DNA from 2 places in the Paenibacillus sp. FSL H7-0716 genome. Region 1 is predicted to be linked to the other one. Evidence: a T-box and tRNA genes for the amino acid it is inferred to sense, from the RefSeq annotation. Region 1 holds a T-box; the other holds one or more tRNA genes.
The links. The T-box of region 1 lies ahead of tyrS (tyrosine--tRNA ligase). A T-box ahead of a tRNA ligase gene usually reads a tRNA of that ligase, here a tRNA-Tyr.

Region 1 (8,045 bases):
GCAGATATACAAACCCAATACATAAACCAACTGCAATCACGTAAATGGGATTAATTCCAAAAACCAGTAAAACAACCGGTATAACTAACGCCGTAACAGCGGTAGTCTTGTCAATTATAGCGTTCTTGGCCATTCGATATGCAGCTACTAGGATCAAGGCAATAACAGCACCATTTATCCCTTTCATAGCGGCAATGACTTTTGGCTGGTCGGCCAGTTGGGAGTATACGGCGCTAAGCAAACAAACAATGATAAAGGTTGGAATCGTTATCCCTGCGATTGCAGCAATCGCCCCCTTCACACCAGCAAGACGATAACCAATGAATGCCGCTGCATTTACACCTACACCCCCAGGTGCAGCACCAGCTAAAGATAGAATTTCATCCATCTCCTCTTCACCCAGCCATTTTCGTTTAGCGGAAATTTCCCGTTCGATCATAGGGATCATCGCATAACCTCCCCCGAAGGTTACAGGACCAATTCGAACAAATACCCAAAACAACTGAAAAAGTAGACTTATCCTCAGATCTGTATTCGGTATCATATCTGTTTTCATAGTTGTTCTCATGGAATCCACCCTTTTATAATCTGTCGTAATTTCATTATATCACTTTTTCCCAAAATGGAATTAAGTTTTTTGAACGGTAAAATACAACCAAGGGTTTATGAGTTATACTATATTCATGTTAATAAATACAAACTATATAAAAAACGATCTTACAAGTTCATCCTATATATAGCTTGGAGGTATATCGTGGAAAAGCGCTCGACACACATTCCATCACCAAAAAAACTTCTATACGACCGAATCGCCGAACAAGGTACTGTTTCCAAGTTGGATCTTCTACAGACATTTTCACTTACCAAAAGCACAATGACCCGGATATTGGATGAGATGACGGAAGAAGGCTTGCTGATAGAAAGCGGATTTGGGGAATCTAGCGGAGGCAGAAGACCTATTTTATACCAGATCAATCCTTCCTACGGTTATATAATCGGGTTAGAGATTTCCAGGGTGTATTCTTCTCTTGGTTTATTTGATATGCAAATGAACCCAAAATCAATTGTTCACTGGCGAATGGATCAGGCATTCACACCTGAAAGATTTATAGATCATATCAGTAATCAAATACGCGCTTTCCTTCGGGACCATCAGTTAGTGGACAGCCAAATCATCGGGATAGGAATAGGGGCTGTGGGGCCACTTGATCGGGAACATGGTTTGATCCTAAAACCGCTGCACTTCCCTTCTTCAGGCTGGAACAATCTGCCGATTTGCAAACTGGTGGAGGAACGGACGGGGTTCAAAGCTTGGTTGGACAACGGTGCCAATTCCGCATTGCTTGGGGAACGATGGTCTATCCGTCACGCAAACATTCAGCATATGCTTTATGTACATGCTGGAGCAGGACTCCGGTATGCGATGATGTCGCATGGAAGTATTGTTCATGGCACAATGGATATGGAAGATGCAATCGGTCAAATGATCATCCAGACAGATGGACCCCGATTAAATCATGACGGGAACTACGGGGCTCTGGAAGCATTTGTATCTGTGCAGGCCATAGAACAAAGTGCACGCTCGGAGGCGAAAATGGACAACGATCTGATCCTCCAAAGATATAAAGTGGCGCCTGAGAAGCTGACTTATGATGTATTGGTACAAGCCTTTAGAGACGGTAATCCACATGCGCGTGAATTATTTACCCAAGCTGCCAGCCATTTCGGGATCGGGCTCGCTAACGTTATCAACCTGTTTCATCCAGAGACCATCATTCTAGGCGGTGCGCTCATTCACTCTCACGAGTTGTTTTTCCAAACAGCGGTGGAGGTGGCACAGAGAAACACTTACCGTTATCCTGAATACCAACCTCACTTCTCCCTAGGTATATTAAAAGAAGAAGCTGTGGTGACTGGTGCGGCAATAATGGCGAGAAATCATATGGTTCTATAGCATAACAAAAAGGTTGTTCCCAATCCTTTGCATGACTGTTGGGACAACCTTATCTAGTCAAAGCTATAATGCCTGACAGCAATTTTTGAATTTCTTCCCGCTTCCGCAGAGACATGGATCATTTCGACCCGGAAGTGGTTTTGCACTTTTCCTGTACTCCAGCATCCGCTCCGATCTAAGTCGGTTCGCCAGTAATAACATGCGTTCATAGGCGTGTGAGTAGAACATTTTGTAACTATGGCAGAAATAATCAACCTCAGTCCGATCATTAACATCAAGCCAATTCCGGTTGCGCGGACATCCCCCATTGCAAAAGCTAAGGTACTCACACTTATAGCATGATTCATTCATATTGGGCTTCATTAACAAAAAATCATCATATACTGGGCTGGTTAGCAGCGCTTTCAGGTCAGTTTGGCCGATATTTCCCAGCCTATGCTCTTCATCAATAAAGAAATCGCAAGGGTAGGCATCCCCGTTCGTTTCAAGCACCATCATCTTCGGGCAACATGAGTTGTGAACGCATAACTCTGCCTCACGATGCATGAATACAAGAAGCATATTCTCAAAAATACGAATAGGAAGCTCTGGATACCCACCGTTGTACCAAAGGTCAAATGTACGGCATAAAAAGACTCCGTATTGTTCAGGTGTAATTCGGAAACGTCCCGCTACATCACTTTTCTGAGAAACAAAATCCATGCAGGGGATAAACTGAATATTCGGAAAGGTATGTTCTAGATAAAATGCCATCAACTCCTCTGGTTTCGTCACGTTATCTTCATGAATCACCGTTAGAATACTATACTCCACACCCTCATTCTGTAAATGACGAATCCCACGCATAACTAGACTATAACTGCCTTTCCCCGAACCCGTTACACGATGAGCATCATGAATAGGCTCTGGGCCATCCAGACTAATCCCAACCAAAAAGTTATACCGTTTAAAAAATTTCGCCCATTTCTCATGGATAAGCGTTCCATTGGTCTGCAGTGCATTACTGATCATCGTATGAGGCGGAGCGTACTTAGCTTGAAATGAAATCACTTGTTCAAAATACGAAAGTCCGGCCAATAATGGCTCCCCACCCTGCCAAGAGAAAGTCGCTATCCCTGATGATCTTTTCATGTACTGAGCGATAAACCGCTCCAGAAGCTCCGTATCCATCACCCGGATCGGTTGCTGAGGATGTCCCCCGGCTGTACTGTAATAGCAATAATCACAGGCTAGATTACAATCCTCTGAGACGGTTTTCCACATGACATGAAGGGTCTCCTGCTTAGAGGTTTGTATACATGCAGTCATACGATTCTGCCCCTCCTATGTAATACTATCTTTGTAGAACCTAATTCCTATTTGTTCAATTAAATCATAGATCTGCAAGTCAACGATGAGTAAAACATCATAGCTGGTCGAATAACTGGGCATAAAAAAGCTGCACTCCCCATTGTCCGTTGGAACAAAGCAATAAGGGTGTGCAGTTTCTTTGTGGATGAGTCTAACTAACGGTAGTTAGAGACTAAGTCTTATTAATTACGGACGTATTCTCTATTTGCTGTTTCCAACATGGATTTCCAATCCGCAAACTTCGTCTCCCTAACAACATGACGATCAAAGAGTTCATCAGGTATGTCAGCAACATCTTCTTCTGTCTTTACTTGAAAGTTCCCTTTGGTTACAAACTCATCGAAACTTTTGTAATTGGAATACTTACTCATAAACGCTTCATTAAACAATTTTTCGAAAGAGATGTGATTGGGATCTTCTTGATACGTTTTCTGTCCTTGTAACTCATTCATTAATTCTTCCATGGTCATTGGTTTTTGTCTTCTCAAATTACCACTCCTAATTTTCTGTTATAGTTGTAGAATATCATGTTAATCCATAAATCACACGAATCCTAAGCTTACCATAATTTTGACGATTTCACCTTTCAAATTTCACTTAATATGCAAATAGTCGGCCTCTATACTTAAAATACAACAAAAAGCCTTCCTTATTCATAAGGAAGGCTTCTTATTATTAGGACAATTTCACCAGGCTGTAGTTTTTCTTCCCCTTACGGATAATGATAAAACGTCCGCCGATGGCTTCGCTGGCTGTAACTTCAAATGCTACATCGCTAACTTTTTCACCGTTCATGGAAATTGCGCCTTTGGTGATGTCTTCACGTGCTTGACGTTTGGATGGCTCAATTCCTAGATCTACCAGCCACTCCACGATATTTTTGGACTCCAATGTCGTTTCGAAGGTCGGCATTTCCTTGAAGCCTTGCTCGATCTCGTCAGCGGTCAGAGATTTAATATCTCCACTGAACAGAGCGGCAGTAATACGTTTAGCCTGCTCCAGCAATTCCTCACCATGTACGAATCTGGTCATTTCTTCAGCCAGTGTTATTTGCGCTTCACGTTTATGCGGTTCGGTTTGCACCTTTTCTGCAAGTGCATCAATTTGCTCTTTAGAGAGGAAGGTAAAGTACTTCAGGTATTTCACAACATCACGGTCATCTGTATTTGCCCAGAACTGGTAGAATTCAAAAGCTGTCGTTTTGTTCGGATCCAGCCAAATGGCTCCGCCAGCTGTTTTACCGAATTTTGTACCATCGGCTTTCAGCATAAGCGGGATGGTAAGTCCGAATGCTACCGCTTCAGAACCTTCTTTTTTACGAATCAGATCTAAGCCACTTGTGATGTTCCCCCATTGGTCAGAACCACCGATTTGCAGCTGCACATCTTCATGCTGGAACAGATGCAGGTAGTCCAGGGATTGCAGGATTTGGTAGGAGAATTCCGTAAAGGAAATTCCGCTGTCCAATCTGCTCGCTACAACATCCTTGGCAAGCATCGAATTGATGCTGAAGTTTTTACCATAGTCACGTAAAAATTCGATAACATTGATTTTATGCGTCCAATCGTAGTTGTTCACCATGCGGATTTGATTGTCGCCATCAGTCACGAACAATTTTTTCATTTGTGCTGTAAGTGCATCAACGTTGGCTTGGACTTGCTCCAGCGTTTGCAAAGAGCGTTCGGATTGACGTCCACTTGGATCACCGATCGTTCCCGTAGCCCCACCAATTAGAATAACCGGACGATGTCCTGCCAGCTGGAATCTTTTGAGCACCATGAATGGAATCAAGTGGCCAATATGCATACTGTCACCCGTTGGATCTACACCGCAGTACAGAGATACCGATTTTTGATTGGTCAGTTCTCTAAGCCCTTCGGCATCTGTTTGTTGATTGATGGCATCGCGCCATTCTAGTTCGTCGATAATATTCATTTCCTTACACCCCTCAAAATTAGTAGTTATCCTATAATGAAACATCAGTCCGCCAAGCGGAAACGGCTCTGTCCTCCTGTTTAGGACGGTACCGTTTCAGCGAGAAATATAAGGATCATTGATGAAGTGAACCCTATAAATCCTTATATTTAAAAACAAAAAAATCGTCCCTTTGTCTATTGTAGACATAGGGACGATTGAATAACCGTGTTACCACCCAGATTGCACCCATGAAACGCTTATACTCAAGCATACCATTGATACCACTCTTGACGAGATATCGTTCGCCATTCCGCTCGGTGTTACCCAAGATACTCCAAAGTGTAATTCGTAAGCTTAGTGTGTACCGGGTTTCATCAACCCCCGGCTTTCTGGAACAGGGACTAAGTTACTACTGGGCTCCTTCAACGTATATCGTATATAAGATTACAGCCAGTATAGTGAAATAATTCTTTTATGTCAACTACCTTCAGCAGAGAATGCCGCCACACACTTCTACTGTAAAGCGCTAATAGGCATTACCACTTTTTTTCTGATACAATTACGAAAAAAGAGGTGAACGAATCCGCATGCTAGATCCTATCGATAACCATATTTTGATGCGGCTGGCCCAAAACAGCAGAATTTCCTATACTGATCTAGCTAAAGAAGTCAGTTTATCAAGTGTCGCGGTGAAAGACCGTATTGATCGGCTAGTCAATCAAGGGATTATTGAACAGTTCTCGATTGTCATCAGTGCCGAAAAGTTAGGAAAGAAAATCTCGGCCTACCTGGAACTTGAAGTAGAACCTGCTCATTTGAATCATATTGTCGACGTATTAAAAGAAAACGAACGTGTAGCTGTATTATACGAAATGACAGGACCTTGTATTCTGCATATTCACATCTTAGTTGAGAATCTTGAAGAGATGGAACGGTTTATGCATGAATCAATCTATTGTCTGGATGGACTGGTACGTGTAGAAAACCAAATTTTATTGAAACGCCACAAAAATCAAGACGGCTTAAATATATAAGAAAAAGAACCGCCTATAAAGACGGTTCTTTTCTCATCTAAATTTTTATTAGAATTATCAAATAATTGCTATTTCGTCCTACTCTGTCTTAGCCAGCTTAGCTTTATAAAAGTTCACGAAATATTCGCTGACCACAACCTGCCCGTTCACAACACTTAATGGGGCTACAAGCTTCACTGTCTCTCCGTTGTAAATTCCCGTTGTCGCTCCAACCTTCATCTCCAGTACATTGCCATTGTAGCTCAGCGTAACTGTCTTAGTGGCTGGCTGCCAGCCAACCTTTGCTCCAAAGTTCTCAAAGCTGCTCCGTAAAACCACGGGCTTGCGCTCAGAATCGCCGAATTGACCTTTATCAATTAAGGCGTGTACGCCCCAGTTTCCATCCACCACTTGTGTAATTCCAAAATCAGCTGACACAGACATCAGAGAATACGCTTCATCTTCGCTCAATTCCATTCCAGCCATTAAAAAATCTTTTGTTTTATGAGCGGCATCCTTCATGGCTTTGTCGATGGATGAGTTTTTGAAGATATCCGTCTGAGCACTAGCCCCCAGCTCCTCCAAATAATTAGCGTAGCTGAATCCATGCACGACCCACTCGTTCTCATTTTCAAGTAATGGGAAGTTTAAACCTTTCAGCTTGTTGTTAAGCGATGTTTTTTTATGAAGAATAACTTGTATATCCCCTGTGACCGATGTCTCAATCGCAGTTCCGTTAATCTCCGAATCGCCTTGACCGGCATGCGGGTCACCGATCGACAGTAGTGCACCAGCTACGGATACAGGATAATACATCGTTGCACCTTCGGTAATCCGCCAATCATCTACGTTACCGCCGTTGTAAGAAGGTGGAACGGAGTCAACAACATCCGCTTCTTTTGGCGCCACACCCATTGTACCAAAGTGGAGACGTACCGGAATTTTCACACCTTTTAGCACATCGAAGTTCTTATCAATCGTATTATGGTCAACGATAACACCCGGGTAGTCAATTGTCGGGTGCACTTGACCATCCGGATCGGTTTGCACAGACCATTTGTAGTTATATACAGCTGTTGCATAATCTGTTCCACCCTCCGTATCCATCTCGTAGATGGTTACTACCTCACGCTTTTTCGGCTCCTCTACCATATCTCCGTATAGATAACCCCAGTTCGCTGCGGCATTCACGCCATATGTTTTGCCAGCGTATTGGTCATTCCCATTTGGTCTCAGCTTCATGTCCAGAATCTTCACTTCCAACACATCTCCCGGTTCAGCACCTTCAACAGCGATGGGACCTGTCATAATGTGTACGCCTGGCCCGCGGAGCGCTTCGTTCTTCTCCCCTTTAATCCAGTGGAAAATATCCTCCACTCCCGCATCTCCTTTAATCATCCGCTCGTAATCATCGCCTGAATGATGTGTAATGGCCTCAACCGTTACGATGTCTCCCGATTGTACAGTTAGAGCTGGATCTCCCTTACCTATATTCCCCCATCGAACAGTTTCCGAATTCGCCTTCAAAACATGGGTTTTTGGTTTATACGCATTGTTTAATGTGTTAGCATACATAACACCAGATAACGAACTCACCCCTAAAAACAGGGATAAAGTGACACCCACATTACGAATTATTTGTTTTTTCATAAGAAAATCCTCCATTCCTTTAATTTGTGTTAGTTTTTATAACATTTGGTGTTTTTGAGTATAACAGATGACCTGAGGATTAACAATATAAATATTTTCATGAATTTTGGTTTAAATAATAAACACGAAGGAGTATTTTTCTTGAATTATCCAAGTTAACT
Region 2 (8,045 bases), on a different contig from region 1:
GCTTTATCTGAACCCGGGTATTTTTTGAAAATATGCTCTAAACGTACGCCTGCCATTGTATTTCCCCCTCGAGTTAATTATTGATTAATTGAAAAATTCTTTTTTCCTTGTACATTTATATTACCCTAGACGGGACACGGTGGCTATTTGTAACGTTCACAAAAAACCTATTTCCTTTTCGTCACTTTATACAAAAGCATAGTAAGCTTCACAATAGCAGCGTCCCCAAAGCTACGCACATCGGCACCCGTCTCCTGCTTTATCTTGTCCAGACGGTATAAAAGCGTGTTGCGATGAATATATAGCTTCTTGGCTGTTTCACTTACATTACAATCCATCTCAAAAAACGTCTCCAGAGTCATCAGCATTTCTTTATCTGATAATACGGAAGAATAGTCGCCAATCTGTCCAAGTAACTGTTTACGCCGTGCATCAGGAATGCTGTTAACCAAACGTTCCAAATGCAGCTCCCAAGGTAAATGAATATATTCACCCACTTGGAAAATTCGTCCGAGTACAATAGTCTCTCTCAACAAGGCCACGGATCCCGTCAATCCCTTAACAGGAACGATAGCCGGAGCTACAGCCAAATGGAATACACCTACCCATTCGCTGGCTATCAGTTCGTGTAAGCCCATGCTTGTCTGAGCCAGAATTTCATCTACGCTCTCTTCTTCCTCATCCTTATCATCTCCGCCCGTGAGTAATTCCTTCCGGGCCAATATTAACCATTCTTTTTCTTGAAGAGGTATAAGCAGAATTTCATTCTCAAAATAGCTGCGCAACAGCTTCATTAAGGAACGATAAGTGATCTGCGGGCTATGTGCATTCTCACTGCTAAGTAGGAATGGAACCATATCTCCGAATAAACGTCCCTTTAGAGCCATCTCATCGGGTATCTCAGAGTCATTTTTCTCTTGCTCCAGTTCGGTGTTCAACCAGGTACCCAGCTGCCGAGCCTCCGCTTCCCCTTCTTCTCTAACCCCAGTAGCTTTTAGTGCAATTGCAAAGTTTCGAACCGCATAATTCACTAATTGTATTTCCAAAGAGTTAAGTCCATCCAATTCCACCCAGACAGCGGTTACACGTCCATCAGTCTCATATAATGGTGCCCAAAGATGACCCTCATGGATTACCGGCTGTTCTTGTGCTTCCAATCCCAGGCTAAAAAGAGAAGCTGAATGTTGCCTCCCTAACTGCTTGATTCCGGTTTTCTTTCCGGTGAGCTGCTCTAACTTTTTCCGCAATGTTTCGCTATCCATAGTCACCATACTCCACCACTTTTGCTCTTTTCGCCTATTTTAGCATATTCTCTAATATTATGTTAATCACTACAGCAGCGCGCTACTATAATACGACATAAAAACACAAAAAAAGCCACCACCCTAAGGTGATGACTTTCTGTTTGGGATGAGCCATGAAGGACTCGAACCTTCGACACCCTGATTAAAAGTCAGGTGCTCTACCAACTGAGCTAATGGCTCATAAATGGTGGGGGATGATGGATTCGAACCACCGAACACGTACGTGAGCAGATTTACAGTCTGATGCGTTTGGCCACTTCGCTAATCCCCCAAAAAAGGTGGCTCGGGACGGAATCGAACCGCCGACACGAGGATTTTCAGTCCTCTGCTCTACCGACTGAGCTACCGAGCCATAAGATTACATGACAATTAAGCGGAAAAGTCTTACACTTCCCACTCATTTTGTGGAAAAAATGGCGGAACCGACGGGATTCGAACCCGCGGTCTCCTGCGTGACAGGCAGGCATGTTAGGCCAACTACACCACGGTTCCGCATTAAATAAAAATGGTGCCGGCGAGAGGACTTGAACCCCCAACCTACTGATTACAAGTCAGTTGCTCTACCAGTTGAGCTACACCGGCACGGTGTAAAAGCAATTCTAAAAAGATGAAAATGGTGGAGGCTGAGGGGATCGAACCCCCGACCCTCTGCTTGTAAGGCAGATGCTCTCCCAGCTGAGCTAAGCCTCCAGGTATTATGGTAGCGGCGAAGGGGATCGAACCCCCGACCTCACGGGTATGAACCGTACGCTCTAGCCAGCTGAGCTACACCGCCACAATAATTAGTATTGCTATGGATTGAAAATGGCGGAGAGAGTGGGATTCGAACCCACGCACCGCTTACGCAGTCTAACCCCTTAGCAGAGGGTCCCCTTATAGCCACTTGGGTATCTCTCCAAACGATATCAGTACCACAGCAATCCAAACAGGAATTTGACTCCCTGAAAACTGAATCCGAAACAAATCTGCATTCTAAGTATAGGATAAGCCCTCGACCGATTAGTATTGGTCAGCTCCATGCATTGCTGCACTTCCACCTCCAACCTATCTACCTCGTCGTCTTCAAGGGGTCTTACTAATTGGGAAATCTCATCTTGAGGGGGGCTTCACGCTTAGATGCTTTCAGCGCTTATCCCGTCCGTACGTAGCTACCCAGCCATGCTCCTGGCGGAACAACTGGTGCACCAGCGGTACGTCCATCCCGGTCCTCTCGTACTAAGGACAGCTCCTCTCAAATTTCCTGCGCCCACGACAGATAGGGACCGAACTGTCTCACGACGTTCTGAACCCAGCTCGCGTACCGCTTTAATGGGCGAACAGCCCAACCCTTGGGACCTACTTCAGCCCCAGGATGCGATGAGCCGACATCGAGGTGCCAAACCTCCCCGTCGATGTGGACTCTTGGGGGAGATAAGCCTGTTATCCCCAGGGTAGCTTTTATCCGTTGAGCGATGGCCCTTCCATGCGGTACCACCGGATCACTAAGTCCGACTTTCGTCCCTGCTCGACTTGTAGGTCTCGCAGTCAAGCTCCCTTATGCCTTTGCACTCTGCGAATGATTTCCAACCATTCTGAGGGAACCTTGGAACGCCTCCGTTACTCTTTAGGAGGCGACCGCCCCAGTCAAACTGCCCGCCTGACACGGTCCCCGTACCCGATTAGGGCACTAGGTTAGAACCTAGATACGATCAGGGTGGTATCCCAACGGCGCCTCCACCGAAGCTTGCGCTCCGATTTCTACGGCTCCCACCTATCCTGTACAGATCGTACCCAAATTCAATATCAAGCTGCAGTAAAGCTCCATGGGGTCTTTCCGTCTTGTCGCGGGTAACCTGCATCTTCACAGGTATTAAAATTTCACCGGATCTCTCGTTGAGACAGCGCCCAAGTCGTTACGCCATTCGTGCGGGTCAGAATTTACCTGACAAGGAATTTCGCTACCTTAGGACCGTTATAGTTACGGCCGCCGTTTACTGGGGCTTCGGTTCATAGCTTCGGGTTACCCCTAACCACTCCCCTTAACCTTCCAGCACCGGGCAGGCGTCAGCCCGTATACTTCGCCTTGCGGCTTCGCACAGACCTGTGTTTTTGCTAAACAGTCGCTTGGGCCTTTTCACTGCGGCCCCCTCGTGCTATTCACACTACCGGGGCACCCCTTCTCCCGAAGTTACGGGGTCATTTTGCCGAGTTCCTTAACGAGAGTTCTTCCGCGCGCCTTAGAATTCTCTTCTCGCCTACCTGTGTCGGTTTGCGGTACGGGCACCTTCTCCTGGCTAGAGGCTTTTCTTGGCAGTGTGAGATCATGACCTTCGCTACTACAATTTTCGCTCCCCATCACAGCCCAGCCTTAATGATGTGCGGATTTGCCTACACATCAGCCTCACTGCTTAGACGGACATCCATCAGTCCGCGTCACTACCCTCCTGCGTCACCCCATCGCTCATAGCGGATTACGGTGGTACAGTAATTTCAAACTGTTGTCCTTCGACTACGCCTTTCGGCCTCGCCTTAGGTCCCGACTTACCCTGAGCGGACGAGCCTTCCTCAGGAAACCTTGGGCTTTCGGCGGATCAGATTCTCACTGATCTTTTCGTTACTCATACCGGCATTCTCACTTGTGTAGTGTCCAGCGCTCTTTTCAGTACACCTTCAACCCCTACACAACGCTCCCCTACCCCAGATACATACGTATCTAGCCATAGCTTCGGTGGTGTGTTTAGCCCCGTTACATTTTCGGCGCAGAGTCACTCGACCAGTGAGCTATTACGCACTCTTTCAATGGTGGCTGCTTCTAAGCCAACATCCTGGTTGTCTGTGCAACTCCACATCCTTTCCCACTTAACACACACTTGGGGACCTTAGCTGATGGTCTGGGCTGTTTCCCTTTTGACAATGGATCTTAGCACTCACTGTCTGACTCCCGGCAATAAGTATATGGCATTCGGAGTTTGACTGAGCTTGGTAATCCTTGCGGACCCCGCACCCAATCAGTGCTCTACCTCCACTACTCTTATACCGAGGCTAGCCCTAAAGCTATTTCGGGGAGAACCAGCTATCTCCGAGTTCGATTGGAATTTCTCCGCTACCCCCACCTCATCCCCGCACTTTTCAACGTACGTGGGTTCGGGCCTCCAGTGCGTGTTACCGCACCTTCACCCTGGACAGGGGTAGATCACACGGTTTCGGGTCTACGTCCACATACTAAGTCGCCCTATTCAGACTCGCTTTCGCTGCGGCTCCACCTTCTCGGCTTAACCTTGCATGTTAAACGTAACTCGCCGGTTCATTCTACAAAAGGCACGCCATCACCCATAGATCGGGCTCTGACTTTTTGTAAGCACACGGTTTCAGGTTCTATTTCACTCCCCTTCCGGGGTGCTTTTCACCTTTCCCTCACGGTACTGTTTCACTATCGGTCGCCAGGTAGTATTTAGCCTTAGCAGATGGTCCTGCTGGATTCATACGGGGTTTCACGTGCCCCGCACTACTCGGGATCCGTCTCGGAGAGAATACAGTTTAGGTTACAGGGCTTTTACCTCTATCGCGGGCCTTTCCAGACCTCTTCACCTACCATATTCCTTTGTAACTCCATGTGAGACGTCCCACAACCCCTAAGAGCAAGCTCTTAGGTTTAGGCTGTTCCGCGTTCGCTCGCCGCTACTGACGGAATCACTATTGTTTTCTCTTCCTCAGGGTACTTAGATGTTTCAGTTCCCCTGGTCTGCCTCTACATTTCCTATGTATTCAGAAATGAGTAACTGCGAATTACCACAGCTGGGTTTCCCCATTCGGACACCCCCGGATCAAAGCTTGCTTACAGCTCCCCGAGGCAGTTTCGTTGTTCGCCACGTCCTTCGTCGGCTCCTGGCGCCTAGGCATCCTCCGTGTGCTCTTATTAGCTTAACCTTGATTCTTCCGAAGAAAAATCTCACTAATAACATTTACTTGTTTGCACAAGTTGCTAAAAGATGTTCTAAAACGCAAATTCGTTTCGGTATCCAGTTTTCAAGGATCAAGTTGAAAAAGTTATTCATTTAAAATTTATGGTGGAGCCAAGCGGGATCGAACCGCTGACCTCCTGCTTGCAAGGCAGGCGCTCTCCCAGCTGAGCTATGGCCCCATAAAATTACTCTATAATGTTATATGGTGGGCCTTGGTGGACTCGAACCACCGACCTCACCCTTATCAGAGGTGCGCTCTAACCAACTGAGCTAAAAGCCCATATAACATATATAACATTGTGAATCAACCAATGAATTGGTTGTCCGCTTGGCAACGTCCTACTCTCCCAGGACCCTTCGGTCCAAGTACCATCGGCGCTGGAGGGCTTAACGGTCGTGTTCGGGATGGGTACGTGTGGAACCCCTCCGCTATCGCCACCAAACGCATACGAAAGAGACTTGCTCTTTCAAAACTGAACACGAGTGAGTGTTCGAACCCGAAGGTTCTATTGTGGAAGCTGAGCTTCCGATTTGAATGTCCTCATTGCAGAGAACGATTCTCCATAGAAAGGAGGTGATCCAGCCGCACCTTCCGATACGGCTACCTTGTTACGACTTCACCCCAATCATCTACCCCACCTTCGGCGGCTGGCTCCCTTGCGGGTTACCCCACCGACTTCGGGTGTTGTAAACTCTCGTGGTGTGACGGGCGGTGTGTACAAGACCCGGGAACGTATTCACCGCGGCATGCTGATCCGCGATTACTAGCAATTCCGACTTCATGCAGGCGAGTTGCAGCCTGCAATCCGAACTGAGACCGGCTTTGATGGGATTGGCTCCACCTCGCGGCTTCGCTTCCCGTTGTACCGGCCATTGTAGTACGTGTGTAGCCCAGGTCATAAGGGGCATGATGATTTGACGTCATCCCCACCTTCCTCCGGTTTGTCACCGGCAGTCACTCTAGAGTGCCCAACCTTACTTGCTGGCAACTAAAGTTAAGGGTTGCGCTCGTTGCGGGACTTAACCCAACATCTCACGACACGAGCTGACGACAACCATGCACCACCTGTCTCCTCTGTCCCGAAGGCCGCTGCTATCTCTAGCAGATTCAGAGGGATGTCAAGACCTGGTAAGGTTCTTCGCGTTGCTTCGAATTAAACCACATACTCCACTGCTTGTGCGGGTCCCCGTCAATTCCTTTGAGTTTCAGTCTTGCGACCGTACTCCCCAGGCGGAGTGCTTACTGTGTTAACTTCGGCACCAAGGGTATCGAAACCCCTAACACCTAGCACTCATCGTTTACGGCGTGGACTACCAGGGTATCTAATCCTGTTTGCTCCCCACGCTTTCGCGCCTCAGCGTCAGTTACAGCCCAGAAAGTCGCCTTCGCCACTGGTGTTCCTCCACATATCTACGCATTTCACCGCTACACGTGGAATTCCACTTTCCTCTTCTGTACTCAAGCCACCCAGTTTCCAGTGCGACCTCAGGTTGAGCCCAAGGTTTAAACACCAGACTTAAATAGCCGCCTGCGCGCGCTTTACGCCCAATAATTCCGGACAACGCTTGCCCCCTACGTATTACCGCGGCTGCTGGCACGTAGTTAGCCGGGGCTTTCTTCTCAGGTACCGTCACTCCGGTAGCAGTTACTCTACCGGACGTTCTTCCCTGGCAACAGAGCTTTACGATCCGAAAACCTTCATCACTCACGCGGCGTTGCTCCGTCAGGCTTTCGCCCATTGCGGAAGATTCCCTACTGCTGCCTCCCGTAGGAGTCTGGGCCGTGTCTCAGTCCCAGTGTGGCCGTTCACCCTCTCAGGTCGGCTACGCATCGTCGCCTTGGTGGGCCGTTACCCCACCAACTAGCTAATGCGCCGCAGGCCCATCCCTCAGTGACAGATTGCTCCGTCTTTCATTCTTCTCTCAGGAGAAAAAAGAAATTATCCGGTATTAGCTACCGTTTCCGGTAGTTATCCCAGTCTGAAGGGCAGGTTGCCTACGTGTTACTCACCCGTCCGCCGCTAAGTTATTTTGAAAGCAAGCTTTCAAAATAACTCCGCTCGACTTGCATGTATTAGGCACGCCGCCAGCGTTCGTCCTGAGCCAGGATCAAACTCTCCAATTAGTATTGAAAAGAGCGATATGCTCATTTTGAAACATCTGACGAGAAAATTAATTCTCTAACTTTGGATATCACTTACGTGATTTCCTACTCACTCGTTGTTCAGTTTTCAAAGATCAATGTCTCATCTTTCGTCGTCGTTGCTTGTCAGCAGCGACCTTTATAATATATCACAGCGCCTTTGTTTTCGTCAAGCTTTTTTTTAATTTCTTTTTTTGCTTGACCATTTCAGCAAGTTGTTAATCAACAGCTTGTCCAAACGGGCGAGACTTAATGTATCATATTTTTCAAAGCCACGTCAAGCATTAAAATAAAATTATTCTTAATCCGAGCAACATAACCACGCCAGGAAGCCCAAGAACCGTTACTGCGCCTATAGTTGCAGGGTTCAAAGGGATATACACCTGCGTGAGCAAACCTGAGAAGTTCACTACATATATCCCAAGTGCAGCCAATACCAAATGAACCCCAAATAAACTTAGCCACCCAAAACCCAGCTTTTTTCTAAATACAACTAAACCTAATAAGATAACGGATAATATCAATACGCCCATAGCTACCATTCTAAGCATGTAGATCCCCCTTATACAATTATTTACAAGCCCTTAAATTTGACTGCTGTTCAACCCTAAGCTTTTTGCATGTTTGAGATGTATCTGATATTTACGTTCTGCCGCC

Region 2: it has a tRNA-Tyr gene. The T-box ahead of tyrS (tyrosine--tRNA ligase) is inferred to sense a tRNA for this amino acid. The anticodon was not compared.

Annotation. Positions count from the first base shown of each region.
Region 1 is NZ_JBBODA010000010.1:128,012-136,056, forward strand. Features, by position in the region: gene MHH60_RS15425 (chromate transporter) at 1-568, opposite strand, end outside; gene MHH60_RS15430 (ROK family protein) at 755-1,954, shown strand; gene MHH60_RS15435 (anaerobic sulfatase maturase) at 2,018-3,262, opposite strand; gene MHH60_RS15440 (hypothetical protein) at 3,487-3,774, opposite strand; gene tyrS (tyrosine--tRNA ligase) at 3,980-5,239, opposite strand; T-box leader at 5,426-5,656, opposite strand; gene MHH60_RS15450 (Lrp/AsnC family transcriptional regulator) at 5,809-6,255, shown strand; gene MHH60_RS15455 (acetamidase/formamidase family protein) at 6,334-7,884, opposite strand.
Region 2 is NZ_JBBODA010000023.1:43,167-51,211, reverse strand. Features, by position in the region: gene MHH60_RS23935 (ABC transporter ATP-binding protein) at 1-56, opposite strand, end outside; gene MHH60_RS23930 (PucR family transcriptional regulator) at 168-1,262, opposite strand; tRNA gene MHH60_RS23925 (tRNA-Lys) at 1,412-1,484, opposite strand; tRNA gene MHH60_RS23920 (tRNA-Tyr) at 1,490-1,575, opposite strand; tRNA gene MHH60_RS23915 (tRNA-Phe) at 1,584-1,656, opposite strand; tRNA gene MHH60_RS23910 (tRNA-Asp) at 1,719-1,796, opposite strand; tRNA gene MHH60_RS23905 (tRNA-Thr) at 1,811-1,886, opposite strand; tRNA gene MHH60_RS23900 (tRNA-Val) at 1,919-1,994, opposite strand; tRNA gene MHH60_RS23895 (tRNA-Met) at 2,003-2,079, opposite strand; tRNA gene MHH60_RS23890 (tRNA-Ser) at 2,110-2,201, opposite strand; rRNA gene MHH60_RS23885 (23S ribosomal RNA) at 2,284-5,210, opposite strand; tRNA gene MHH60_RS23880 (tRNA-Ala) at 5,349-5,424, opposite strand; tRNA gene MHH60_RS23875 (tRNA-Ile) at 5,449-5,525, opposite strand; rRNA gene rrf (5S ribosomal RNA) at 5,572-5,688, opposite strand; rRNA gene MHH60_RS23865 (16S ribosomal RNA) at 5,813-7,370, opposite strand; gene MHH60_RS23860 (pro-sigmaK processing inhibitor BofA family protein) at 7,673-7,939, opposite strand; gene MHH60_RS23855 (DUF2508 family protein) at 7,973-8,045, opposite strand, start outside.